3 regions of the Pantoea sp. S18 genome follow, and region 2 is predicted to be linked to each of the others. Evidence: predicted binding sites of a transcription regulator. Region 2 holds the regulator's gene; each other region holds the start of a gene.
What was found. Region 2 encodes LexA, which represses DNA repair genes until DNA is damaged. Its sites were predicted from a motif close to TNCTGTATGTACATACAGNA; they were not measured.

Region 1: the regulator LexA is predicted to act here: its motif matches at 1,752-1,771, upstream of VIJ98_RS08440 (metal-dependent hydrolase).
Region 3: the regulator LexA is predicted to act here: its motif matches at 2,711-2,730, upstream of rmuC (DNA recombination protein RmuC).

The regions. Positions count from the first base shown of each region.
Region 1 is NZ_CP142688.1:1,818,868-1,823,001, reverse strand. It holds gene kduI (5-dehydro-4-deoxy-D-glucuronate isomerase) at 40-876, shown strand; gene kduD (2-dehydro-3-deoxy-D-gluconate 5-dehydrogenase KduD) at 890-1,651, shown strand; gene VIJ98_RS08440 (metal-dependent hydrolase) at 1,792-2,382, shown strand; gene VIJ98_RS08435 (L-cystine transporter) at 2,536-3,927, shown strand; gene VIJ98_RS08430 (DUF6515 family protein) at 4,126-4,134, shown strand, end outside.
Region 2 is NZ_CP142688.1:352,012-356,145, forward strand. It holds gene plsB (glycerol-3-phosphate 1-O-acyltransferase PlsB) at 1-418, opposite strand, end outside; gene VIJ98_RS01565 (diacylglycerol kinase) at 546-914, shown strand; gene lexA (transcriptional repressor LexA) at 1,020-1,634, shown strand; gene dinF (MATE family efflux transporter DinF) at 1,771-3,093, shown strand; gene VIJ98_RS01580 (CsbD family protein) at 3,258-3,470, shown strand; gene zur (zinc uptake transcriptional repressor Zur) at 3,546-4,064, opposite strand.
Region 3 is NZ_CP142688.1:214,071-218,204, reverse strand. It holds gene VIJ98_RS00970 (SCP2 domain-containing protein) at 1-315, opposite strand, end outside; gene ubiE (bifunctional demethylmenaquinone methyltransferase/2-methoxy-6-polyprenyl-1,4-benzoquinol methylase UbiE) at 322-1,080, opposite strand; gene rmuC (DNA recombination protein RmuC) at 1,156-2,667, opposite strand; gene VIJ98_RS00955 (tetratricopeptide repeat protein) at 2,870-4,134, opposite strand, start outside.

The sequences.
Region 1 (4,134 bases), 1.5 Mb from region 2:
GCATCGGGACCACTTCCTTTGACTCTTGAGAGGCCTGAGATGGACATTCGTCAAAGCATTCATAGCGAACATGCCAAAACGCTGGACACTAACGGCCTACGCCGTGAGTTTCTGATCGACACGATTTTCGACGCCGACAATTACACCCTCACTTATAGCCATATCGATCGCATCATCATCGGCGGCGTAATGCCGGTGCAGAAATCCGTGACCATCGGCCATGAAGTGGGTAAACAACTGGGCGTCAGTTACTTCCTCGAACGCCGCGAGCTCGGCGTAATCAACATCGGTGGGCCGGGACTGATTGAAGTGGATGGCAGTACCTGGGAAATCGGTAATCAGGAAGCGTTGTATGTCGGACAAGGCGCGCAGAGCGTGATTTTCCGCAGTAGCGATGCCAATCATCCGGCGAAGTTTTACTACAACAGCGCGCCGGCACACACTCATTATCCGGACAAAAAAATCACCCTCGCCGAAGCGGTGAAAGCCACGCTGGGCGACGCGGCCACCTCGAATCGCCGCACCATCAATAAATTCATCGTGCCCGATGTGTTACCAACCTGCCAGTTAACCATGGGATTAACCCGCCTCGATGACGGCAACCTGTGGAACACCATGCCGTGTCACACCCACGAACGCCGCATGGAAGTCTACTTCTACTTCGATATGGCCGACGACAGCGCCGTGTTCCACATGATGGGCCAGCCGCAGGAAACGCGTCATCTATTAGTGCACAACGAGCAGGCGGTGATTTCACCGAGCTGGTCGATTCACGCGGGCGTCGGAACGCAGCGCTATACCTTTATCTGGGGCATGGTGGGCGAAAACCAGGTTTTCGATGACATGGACCACGTCGCCATCAGCGCGCTGCGCTAACAAGGAGCGAATCATGATACTTAACGCATTTAGTCTTGAAGGCAAAGTCGCACTGGTTACCGGCTGCAATACCGGTTTAGGACAAGGCATGGCGCTAGGTCTGGCGCAGGCGGGATGTGACATTATTGGCGTCAATCGCGCTGGGCCAGATGATACGCAGGCCAAAGTTGAGGCGTTAGGCCGCCGTTTTTGGTCGATTCAGGCCGATCTGACCAAACCGTCCGTCGTGCCGCATATTGTTGAACAGGCAGTGGCGCAGGCCGGTCGCATCGACATCCTGGTAAATAATGCCGGCATCATTCGCCGCGAGGATGCACTCAACTTCAGCGAACAGGATTGGGATGATGTGATGAACATCAACAGCAAAAGCCTGTTCTTCCTGTCGCAGCAGGTCGCGCGTCAGTTTATCGCGCAAGGTAACGGCGGCAAGATCATTAATATTGCCTCGATGCTGTCTTTCCAGGGCGGCATTCGCGTGCCTTCATATACCGCATCTAAAAGCGCGGTGATGGGGTTAACCCGCCTGATGGCCAACGAATGGGCCAAGCACGGCATCAACGTTAACGCCATTGCGCCAGGCTACATGGCCACCAATAACACTGAACAATTGCGTAGCGATGAGTCACGCAACGAGGAAATTTTGGGCCGCATTCCATCGGGTCGCTGGGGCGTCCCGGACGACATGATGGGCCCGATTGTCTTCCTCGCCTCCAGCGCCTCCGATTATGTGCAAGGTTATACATTGGCAGTCGATGGTGGATGGTTAGCGCGCTAAGCTAACCCGTTCTTTTCCCGCGTCATTGTGACGCGGGAAAGTGAAAAATATTAACGCTTCGTTACAGCGTCACCATTCTCATTCACTGGATAAATCCCTATACTGGATGCATCGACAGTTTTATGCAGCCAGGTTTCATCATGACGGCCGAAGGCCATATCATTTTTGCCATTGCCAGCGCCATTTTTGCCAAGCGCGCGGAGCTGACGCCAGTTTTGGCCAGCGCCGATTGGTGGCATTTAGTGCCTGCTGCGCTGTTAACCTGCCTGCTGCCTGATATCGATCACCCTAAATCCGTGTTAGGCCAGCGATTAAAGTGGCTATCGCATCCCATCGCCCGCGCCTTTGGTCATCGCGGCTTTACCCACAGTTTGCTGGCGGTAGCGGTGAGTCTGTGGCTATTCCAGATTAATGTGCCCGTTGACTGGTTTCTGCCCGCCGATGTACTGCAAGGTATGACGCTCGGCTATCTCAGCCATATTGTCGCCGATATGCTAACGCCCGCTGGCGTGCCGTTGCTGTGGCCTTGCCGCTGGCGCTTCCGTTTGCCCATCCTGAATAGCCAGAAAGGTAACCAGCTGGAGCGCGCACTTTGCCTGGCGCTGGTCGGTTATGCGTTGTGGTTCCCGCCTGGCATGCCCTCTTTTGGTGCCAACGGCTGGCCGGAACAATTGTTCAATACGCTACAAAATGGCGTCGGTCGGTTGGTTAATGGTCAAAACGGTCAATAACCAGTCGAATCAAGCGATAAAGTTATAAAACATTCTTTTTGGGTATAAGCCCGCCCCACGCTGAACTGATAACATTCTAAATATTCCCTAACGGGGACTTACTGTTTTACGTGCCATCCCAGGGCGATGGCGCGTCACACTCTGGAGTTGAGCATGGATTTTCCCCTCATTATTAATATCGTGGCGTTTGTCGCGCTGCTGATTCTGCTGAATCGCATTGGCAACCAAAGCTGGAGCTTGTCAAAGCGCGTGCTGACCGGTTTGGTTTTCGGTGTGGCCTTTGGTCTGGCGCTGCAAACCATTTATGGCGAAAACAGCCCAACCGTGAAAGCGTCGATTGGCTGGTTCAACATCGTCGGTAACGGCTACGTGCAACTGCTGCAGATGATCGTGATGCCGCTGGTATTCGCCTCGATCCTGAGCGCGGTCGCACGACTGCACAATGCCTCATCGCTGGGTAAAATCAGCGTGCTGACCATTGGCGTGCTGCTGTTTACCACCGCAATCTCCGCGCTGGTCGGCGTGCTGGTAACTGGCCTGTTTGGCCTGAGCGCGGAAGGTCTGGTGCAAGGTGCGCAGGAAACCGCCCGTCTGAGTGCGATTCAGAGCAACTATGTAGGCAAAGTGGCTGACCTCAGCACGCCGCAGCTGCTGCTCTCCTTTATTCCTAAAAATCCGTTTGCCGATCTGGCAGGCGCCAATCCAACCTCGATCATCAGCGTAGTGATTTTCGCCGCCTTCCTCGGTGTTGCGGCGCTGCAACTGCTTAAAGATGACAAGGTAAAAGGCGAGCGCGTGCTGGTGGCGATCGATACTCTGCAATCCTGGGTGATGAAGCTGGTGCGTTTGATCATGAAGCTGACGCCGTACGGCGTACTGGCGCTGATGACCAAAGTGGTGGCAGGTTCCAACCTGCAAGACATCATCAAGCTGGGTGGCTTCGTGGTGGCTTCTTATCTCGGTCTGGCAATCATGTTTGCCGTGCACGCGCTGTTGTTGTCGGTTAACGGCATCAACCCAATGCGCTTCTTCCGTAAAGTGTGGCCGGTGATCACCTTCGCCTTCACCAGCCGTTCCAGCGCCGCCAGTATTCCACTGAACGTGGAAACGCAGACGCGTCGTCTGGGCGTGCCGGAATCGATCGCCAGCTTCTCGGCATCGTTCGGTGCCACCATCGGACAGAACGGTTGTGCAGGTCTCTATCCCACCATGCTGGCGGTGATGGTTGCGCCAACCGTGGGCATCAACCCGTTTGACCCAATGTGGATTGCGACGCTGGTGGGTATCGTGACGCTGAGTTCTGCCGGTGTGGCAGGCGTCGGCGGCGGTGCAACCTTCGCTGCACTGATTGTGCTGCCTGCGATGGGCCTGCCGGTGACGTTGGTCGCGCTGCTGATCTCCATCGAACCGCTGATCGATATGGGCCGTACCGCGCTCAACGTAAATGGTTCAATGACCGCCGGTTCACTCACCAGCCGCTGGCTTGGATTGACCGACAAAAAAGTGCTGGAGAGCGACGAGCACGCCGAACTGGCACACCGCTAACACTCCTCAATACCACAACGGCAGGCCAATTGGTCTGCCGTTTTTTTATGCCCTGTTCTCCCCAATTCCCCCCCAATCATGGCGCTAGCGTCAGGAAAGCGTTAAGCATGGTAAACAGAGGAAAAATCAGCTGCTTTTCGCTTGAGTTTTCGCTCAGGAAGGCCAATTCTGCTGTCAGTCACAGCAGGAGAATCACCGATGAAAACA
Region 2 (4,134 bases):
CACCGGATGTTTCACGTCCCGGCGCACGACCAAACATCACCGCGACCGGCAGCATTTGCACGTCGAGTTGCGGGTTACTGCGGTGCAAATCCAGATAATCGTGGAACAGCTTTACCGATTCGGGATTGGCCACGAAATAGGGAATCACGCGTGGGCCATCGTGAATAAACACGTGGCGCGGCAGCAGGGTGCCATCGATCTCCAGCGGAGCCAGCGGATCGGGCAGATCATGTTTCAGGCATTGAGCACGCAGCGTGAGCAGGTCAGCCTTTGAATCATAAGGCAAAACATACATCACCGGACGAGTCGGATCGATCCCGTGTTCAGAGACGGGATCGGTCGGAATGACCTTACTTTTTACCAAAATAGAGAGTGGTAAATTCAATAATTTGTAATAGAGTTTACGCCAACCTGACATAGACAACTTTAAGCCTCTTGTTAGCAAAGCGCGGCAAGCATACCAGAAAGCGCAGCGAAGGTCTGTGGCTCTGCCGCCTCATACTGCCCACACATTGACGTCAAAATAGATCAAGGGTTCCATAGACATGGCAAATAACGTCACCGGTTTAGTAAGAATAGTGAAAGCAGCCGGTTATTCCTGGCAGGGCCTGCGTGCCGCATGGCAGCACGAAGCCGCATTTCGGCAGGAAGCTGTTGCCGCGCTGGTGGCCATTCTCGTGGCGTGCTGGCTGGATGTAGATACCATCTCCCGCATCTTGATGATTGGCTCGGTAGTGCTGGTTATCATCATTGAGATCCTTAATAGCGCTATCGAAGCGGTGGTTGACCGAATCGGGCAGGAGCAACATCCGCTCGCGGGCCGCGCCAAAGATATGGGATCGGCCGCCGTATTGCTGACTATCTTACTGGCTCTGTTCGTCTGGATCGCGCTGCTCTGGACGCATTTGAGATAGGGATTCCAGATTCATCAAACCGCTGATTTTTCCCTCTGTTACGGTTTTCATTTCGCGAATACCTGTATATACTCACAGCGACTGTATAAACAACCAGGGGGCGGGATGAAAGCGTTAACTGCACGGCAGCAACAGGTCTATGACCTGATTCGCGACCATATTAACCAGACGGGCATGCCGCCAACGCGTGCGGAAATTGCTGCGCAACTGGGTTTTCGCTCGCCCAATGCTGCTGAAGAGCATCTGAAAGCGCTGGCGCGTAAAGGCGTAATTGAAATTGTTTCCGGCGCATCGCGCGGGATTCGTTTGCTAATGGAAGAAGAACCGAGCGAAGGGCTGCCGCTGATTGGCCGCGTCGCTGCCGGTGAACCCTTGCTGGCGCAGGAACATATTGAAGCCCACTATCAGGTGGATGCGAATCTGTTCAAACCGAGCGCCGATTTCCTGCTGCGCGTGAGCGGCATGTCGATGAAAGATATCGGTATTATGGATGGCGATCTGTTAGCGGTGCATAAAACGCAGGAAGTGCGTAACGGCCAGGTTGTCGTGGCGCGCATTGATGATGAAGTCACCGTGAAACGCTGGAAAAAGCAGGGTGCAATTGTTCATCTGCTGCCGGAAAACACCGATTTCCAGCCGATTGTTGTTGATACCCGTGAGCAGTCACTAACTGTTGAAGGTTTAGCTGTCGGGATTGTACGCAACGGCGAGTGGCTCTGATCAGTTTCTGATCCTCCCCAACTGCGGCGGTGTGAATTTGCGCTGACCGCAGTCTGCTGTTTTACTTCTCTGTGACTCTTTCTGCGGCTCACGCTGGCGCCATTATGCTGATTACCGCACATAACGGAATGGGCTGATGCAGCTGTTTTCCTCTTCAGATAAAACACTCTGGCGGCTAGCGCTGCCGATGATCCTGTCAAATATCACCGTCCCGTTACTGGGCGTGGTGGATACTGCCGTTATTGGTCATCTCGATAGCCCTATTTATCTCGGCGGCGTCGCCGTGGGCACAACGGCAACCAGCTTCATCTTTATGCTTCTGCTATTCCTGCGCATGAGCACCACCGGATTGACCGCTCAGGCATTTGGCGCCAATGACAAAACCGCGCTGGCGCGCGCCTTAACGCAACCGCTGCTGATTGCGCTGGTTTTTGGCGTGCTATTTATGGTGCTACGAACGCCGGTGAGCAGCTTGGCGGCAGCCTTGATGGGCGGCAGCCCGGAAGTGCAGCAGCAGGCGCAAATCTTTATTGAGATTCGCTGGCTGAGTGCGCCCGCAACCTTAGCCAATTTGGTGATTCTGGGCTGGCTGCTGGGCGTTCAATATGCGCGGGCACCGATGGTGCTGCTGATCATCGGCAATCTGGTAAATATCCTGCTTGATCTGCTGTTCGTACTGAAACTGCATTGGGGTGTGGCTGGCGCGGCGGCGGCTACCGCGCTGGCAGAATATGTCACGCTGGGCGTGGGTTTGTGGATGGTAGCGCGCGTGCTGAAAATGCGCGGTATCCACTTTACTCTGCTTAAAACTAGCTGGCGCGGCGATGCGGCGCGGCTATTCCGCCTCAATCGCGACATTATGCTGCGCTCTTTAATGCTGCAAATTTGCTTCGCCTCACTCACCATCCTTGGTGCTCGAATTGGCCCGGATGTGGTGGCGGTCAATGCGGTACTGTTGATGTTCCTCACTTTTACCGCATACGCGCTGGATGGTTTTGCCTACGCGGTTGAAGCCTGTTCAGGTGAAGCTGTTGGGGCCAAAGATCGCAGTCGGCTGTTGCTGGTTTGGCATGCGGCTTGCCGCCAGGCTTGCTTCGTCGCAGCGATCTTTGCGCTGATTTATGCGTTAACCGGCCCGCAAATAGTGGCGATGTTGACGTCACTGGAAGCGCTTCGCGAGATGGCCGACAGATATCTGATTTGGCAGGTGATTCTGCCGCTGGTTGGCGTTTGGTGTTATCTGCTGGATGGCATGTTTATCGGTGCGACGCGCGGCCGTGAGATGCGTAACAGCATGGTGATGGCGGCAATCGGCTATGGTATATCGCTGCTTACGTTACCGTGGCTCGGCAATCACGGTTTATGGCTGGCAGTGACGGTGTTCCTGGCGCTACGCGGACTGACGCTGTGGCTGATCTGGCGAGGTCACTGGCAACGTGATAGCTGGTTCAACGCCTGAATAAGCGAAGCGTAACCTACAGATTAATCTGTAATTCTCTGCAAACTGCGAAACGGCTACTACAATTACCTTATACGGCGCACATGAGTAGCGCGTTGTGTGGGTATATCGCCAGATAGATAGGCGATGTATCTATCTCACTCAGGATGAAGTGGAGGATTATTATGAACAAAGACGAAGCGAGCGGAAACTGGAAGCAGTTTAAAGGGAAATTTAAAGAGAAGTGGGGCAAGCTTACGGATGACGACATGACGGTGATCGAAGGTAAACGCGATCAGTTGGTCGGTAAAATCCAGGAGCGCTACGGTTATGCGAAAGACCAGGCCGAGCAAGAAGTTAAGGACTGGGAAAGCACCAATAAAGATTACCGCTGGTAATCGCCCCTTAAGGAAGATGCTCCTACCCGCCAATCATTTAGCGTAGTGATTGGCCCGGCACAAGGACGTGCCTCTCTATTTTCTTACCCGTTTTTTCCCCTCAACCTGATGGTCATGCTCACAGCTTTCATGATGCGTGCAAGCCGCCACTTCTGCGCAGTTCTCACACAGGCCATGCGCCTCAATTACAGTATGACGCAGAGAAAATCCCGCCTGATCCGCTAACGAAGCAATGGTCTTTTCCACACCATGAGCATGTTTTTCAGTCACTGCCGCGCAACCGTCACACACCAGCATCACTGAAGTATGTGCCGGCTCATCAAAATGATGACAAACCACATAACTGTTGTTCGACTCAACGCGATGAATAAATCCCTGTTCTAGCAGGAAATCCAGCGCGCGATAAATGGTGGGCGGTTTAGCTTGCGGTTCACTGACACGCAGCTGATCCAGCAAATCGTAAGCGCTTATCGAACCATTCTGCTCTGCCATCAAGCGCAGCACTTCCGCGCGCTGAGTGGTGAGGCGCACGCCGCGATCAAGGCAAAGTGATTCAGCCTGGGTAAGAAGTTGTTCTGGCGTGAGGTTTGACATAGGCATTCTCCGGGTTGCAGGTGATGTTATTTTATCACACAAATTTTTACGCTGCTGTGATTGCTTATTT
Region 3 (4,134 bases), 140 kb from region 2:
TACCACCTGCAAATCGCCGTCCACCTCCAGTTCACCGCTACGAATCAAGCTGGTGAGCTGCTGGCGGTCGCGCAGTTTCGGCAAGGTACTAACACGCAAGCTCACCGTGCAGTCGCTGTTGTCTTGCCAATCACTCAGCACATCGAGTTGGGATTCGCTAAAAACCAGCACCAAAGGAAAATCGAGCTCTTGCAGACGCAGCATCAATACCTTGCCCGCCAGACGCTGGCGTGCGGCTTTCAGGCTGCGATCGCGATAGAGAACACGGTTCAGGGCGGTCTCAAGACCGCCGGTGATGAGAGGAGTTAAAGTCATGATGGATTAGAATTTAAATCCGCGATGCAGCGCGACAATACCGCCAGTCATGTTGAAGTAGGTGGTATTTTCAAAGCCCGCATCGTTCATCATCGCTTTCAGGGTTTCCTGATCGGGATGCATACGAATCGACTCCGCCAGATAGCGATAGCTTTCAGCATCTTGCGCCACCAGCTGACCAATACGCGGCAGAATATGGAATGAATAGGTATCATAAGCTTTGCTGAGCGGCTCCAGCAGCGGCTTCGAGAACTCCAGCACCAGCAAACGTCCGCCTGGCTTCAGCACGCGGAACATCGATGCCAGCGCTTTCTCTTTTTCGGTCACGTTACGCAAGCCGAAGGAGATGGTGATGCAATCGAAGTAGTTATCCGGGAATGGCAGCGCTTCGGCGTTGGCCTGCACATAGCTAACATTGCCCGACACGCCGAGATTACGCAGCTTTTCGCGGCCCATCTTCAGCATCGAGCTGTTGATGTCTGCCAGCACAACCTGGCCGGTTTCGCCCACCAGACGTGAGAATTTTGCCGTCAGATCGCCGGTACCACCCGCCAGATCCAACACGCGCTGACCGCGGCGCACGCCGCTGCTGTCAATGGTAAAACGCTTCCAGACACGATGGATGCCAAACGACATCAAATCGTTCATCAGGTCATATTTTGCCGCGACGGAGTGAAACACGTCCGCGACTTTATCGGCCTTTTCGCTTTTCGCGACGGTCTGGAAGCCAAAATGGGTAGTTTCCTGCTGTGATTCATCTGCCATCGGTTTTACCTGTTCCACAAACAATTCTTGCCGAAGTGTATCAGAGTCGCGCTACACGAGCACGCGACCACCGTGCTATTCATTGATGCGGCGCAGCGAGTCTGTTGTTGGTTCTGCAACGTTTTCATCCTCGGTGCGATCGTCTGCCCAATCTTCATCCGCCTCTTCCGGCTGCGCTTGTTCAACCAGTTGCGGATTAATTGGACGTTTGATCTCCACGCCAAGCGAACGGAAAGCTTCACTTTGCGCGATCAGGTTGCCGCGCCCTTCAGACAGCTTTTTCATCGCCTGATGATAACTTTGCTGCGCTTTGTCGAGATTGTGGCCGATGCCGCTCATGTCATCGACAAACAGCCGCATTTTGTCGTACAGCCGCGTTGCCCGGTCGGCGATGCGCTGTGCGTTGCGGCTTTGGTGTTCATAACGCCAGAGATTGTTGATAGTGCGCAACGCCACCAGCAACGTGGTGGGACTGACCAGCATAATGTTCTGCTGTAACGCTTCGCTGATCAGCTCAGGCTGGCGATCGATAGCCAGCAGAAACGCCGGTTCCACCGGGATAAACATCAACACATAATCCAGAGAGCGTAAACCGGGCAATTGTTGGTAATCTTTACGGCTCAGCAGGCGGATGTGTCCGCGCATGGCGTTAACGTGCTCCTGAATCGCCTGCTCACGCGTGGCTTCATCGTCGGCGTTGAAGTAGCGCTCGTAGGCAACCAGCGTCATTTTGGCGTCAATCACCACATCTTTGCCCTGCGGCAAACGCACGATCACATCCGGTTGCATCCTGCCCTGCTGTTCCAGCTGCACGCTTACCTGTGTTTGGTATTCGTAGCCTTCACGCAAGCCAGAGGCTTCCAGCACGCGGGCCAATACCACTTCGCCCCAGTTGCCCTGAATTTTGTTGTCGCCTTTCAGCGCTTTAGTAAGATTGACCGCTTCCTGCGCCATCTGCGCGTTGAGTTGCTGCAACTGGCGTATTTCGTGAGTCAGAGTGTGACGCTCGCGCGCTTCCACGCCAAAGCTATCAGTCACTTGACGGCGGAAACCATCCAGCTGTTCACGCAGCGGGCCAATCAGGCTATTCAGACTTTGACGGTTCTGTTCATCGACGCGCCGCCCGCTGTTTTCAAAGATGCGGTTGGCGAGATTTTCAAACTGCGCGCTGAGACGCTGTTCGCTGTTGGTCAGCAGTCGCTGCTTCTCTTCTGCACCGTAGCGTGTCTCTTCAAGACGAATGGTCACTTCACGCAGTTCGGCTTCCTGTGCGCTGTTTACTTCCAGCTGATTGCGCAGCTCCCGGCTGAGCTGTTCACTTTCGCCGCGCCAGTAATCAAGCTGCTGTAAACGTTCCTGCGCACCGCTGAGCGCGCCGTGTAGCTGGCGCATCTCCTGTTCGCGTTGCTGGATTTGCTGCTGTAACTGTTCGAGCTGCTGCTGTTGACGCTGCTGCGCCTCTTCCAACAGGCGACGCTCGGTAGTGAAGCTGGCGTGCTGATGGCCGGCGCGCAGTTGGGCGATGATCCAGCCAATGCCCAAACCGGCCAGCGCCAGCGCGCCGCTAATGATAAGTTGCTGATCCATAATCCCCCCGCGGATCGTCTCGCTGAGGGAAAAGGTAGAGGCGTACTGTATGAATGTCCAGATTTTTTTCCCTTCATACTTCAAGCCGCAGATGCGTTGGCTGCACGTTCTCACCCCAGTCACTTACTGATGTAAGCTCCTGGGGATTCGCTCGCTTGCCGCCTTCCTGCGCCTCGAATTATTTTGGGAAAACGTTTTCTACTTATAGGGCTTTTACGGTTAGATCTCCCGCTTTCCACGCATCAATCAGGAAGAAGGGCATCGGCAACACCCATTCGGTTTCACCCTGGATTTTGGCCGGATAGGTCCAGCTTTTCCCGTCGTAGGTGATCTCAACCTGCTGCCAACCGTTATCAGCATTTTCAACTGGGCCCGCCATGCTGGCAAAACCGGCGTTGCTGCCGACGTGGAAACTGTCGGTTTGCCAGCGAATTGGCTGATGTGCCGGCCATGGTTGTGCGTGGTGGAAGCGGAAAATATCGTCATGATTCAATATGCTTTCGCGCACCGTTGGCCACAGCGCCACTTTGAGGAAGTACTGATCGGTGAAGCGCTCGCTACCGGCATACTGAGCGATAAAGTCACGCATCTGCTGTTCAACATTGTGGAACACGCCATGGCAACCGCCCCACATGCCCGCCAGCAACAGCTCAGTATGCGAGAAGTAATCACGCATATGATGGAACCAATAAGGCGAGTTCAGCCATGCTTCTACCGCCACCACTTCGCGCTCGGACAACAATGAATCCGCGTCACGCACGATATAGCGTTTGACGCTGGCATCGTCCATCACCAGGAAACGCCACAGCGTTGGGAAGATAGTTTTCTCGTGCGACATATCCACCAGCTGAGTGTTTGGCTGCTTCAGGCGCTGCCAGACGTGCTGCGGCACGCTGTCGTCAAGATAGATGCGGCAGATCCAGTCGGGGTAGAACTCGCGCGCCACTTCGATGTTTTTAATCAAGGTTTCGCAGTAGCGTGGCTGGCCGCCATACAGGCTAAAGGAGATGATATTTTCTGCCGGATTGTTACGGTTGATCGGTGGCGGCGCATCAGAAGGGAATGCCACTTTCGCCCCTTTACTGAAGGTCACATCGGAATTCTGCAGTGATTCGAGGCCGTAACGCGCCACCTCATCCTCTTTATTCAGCCAGCCACACACTTCCGTTAATCCATCCAGCCAAGTTTCAGACGCCTGCGCGCGCTGCGCGGCCGGAGCCTGATAGATCTTCTGGTAAATTTTATAGGATTTTTTGTGCTCGCCCACACGCATCAGGGTTAACGCGTAGTCGCTCAGCACCTGCATATGATTGGGCAACACGCGCAGCACTTCTTCACAGCACTGACGCGCAAGAGGATAGTTATTCGCCGCCATCGCCTGGCGAAATCTCGCTGCTGCACCTTCAACGCGTGATTGTGCAGTAGCGGGATTATTCATGAAATTGGGACGTGAGACAGAAACCATTT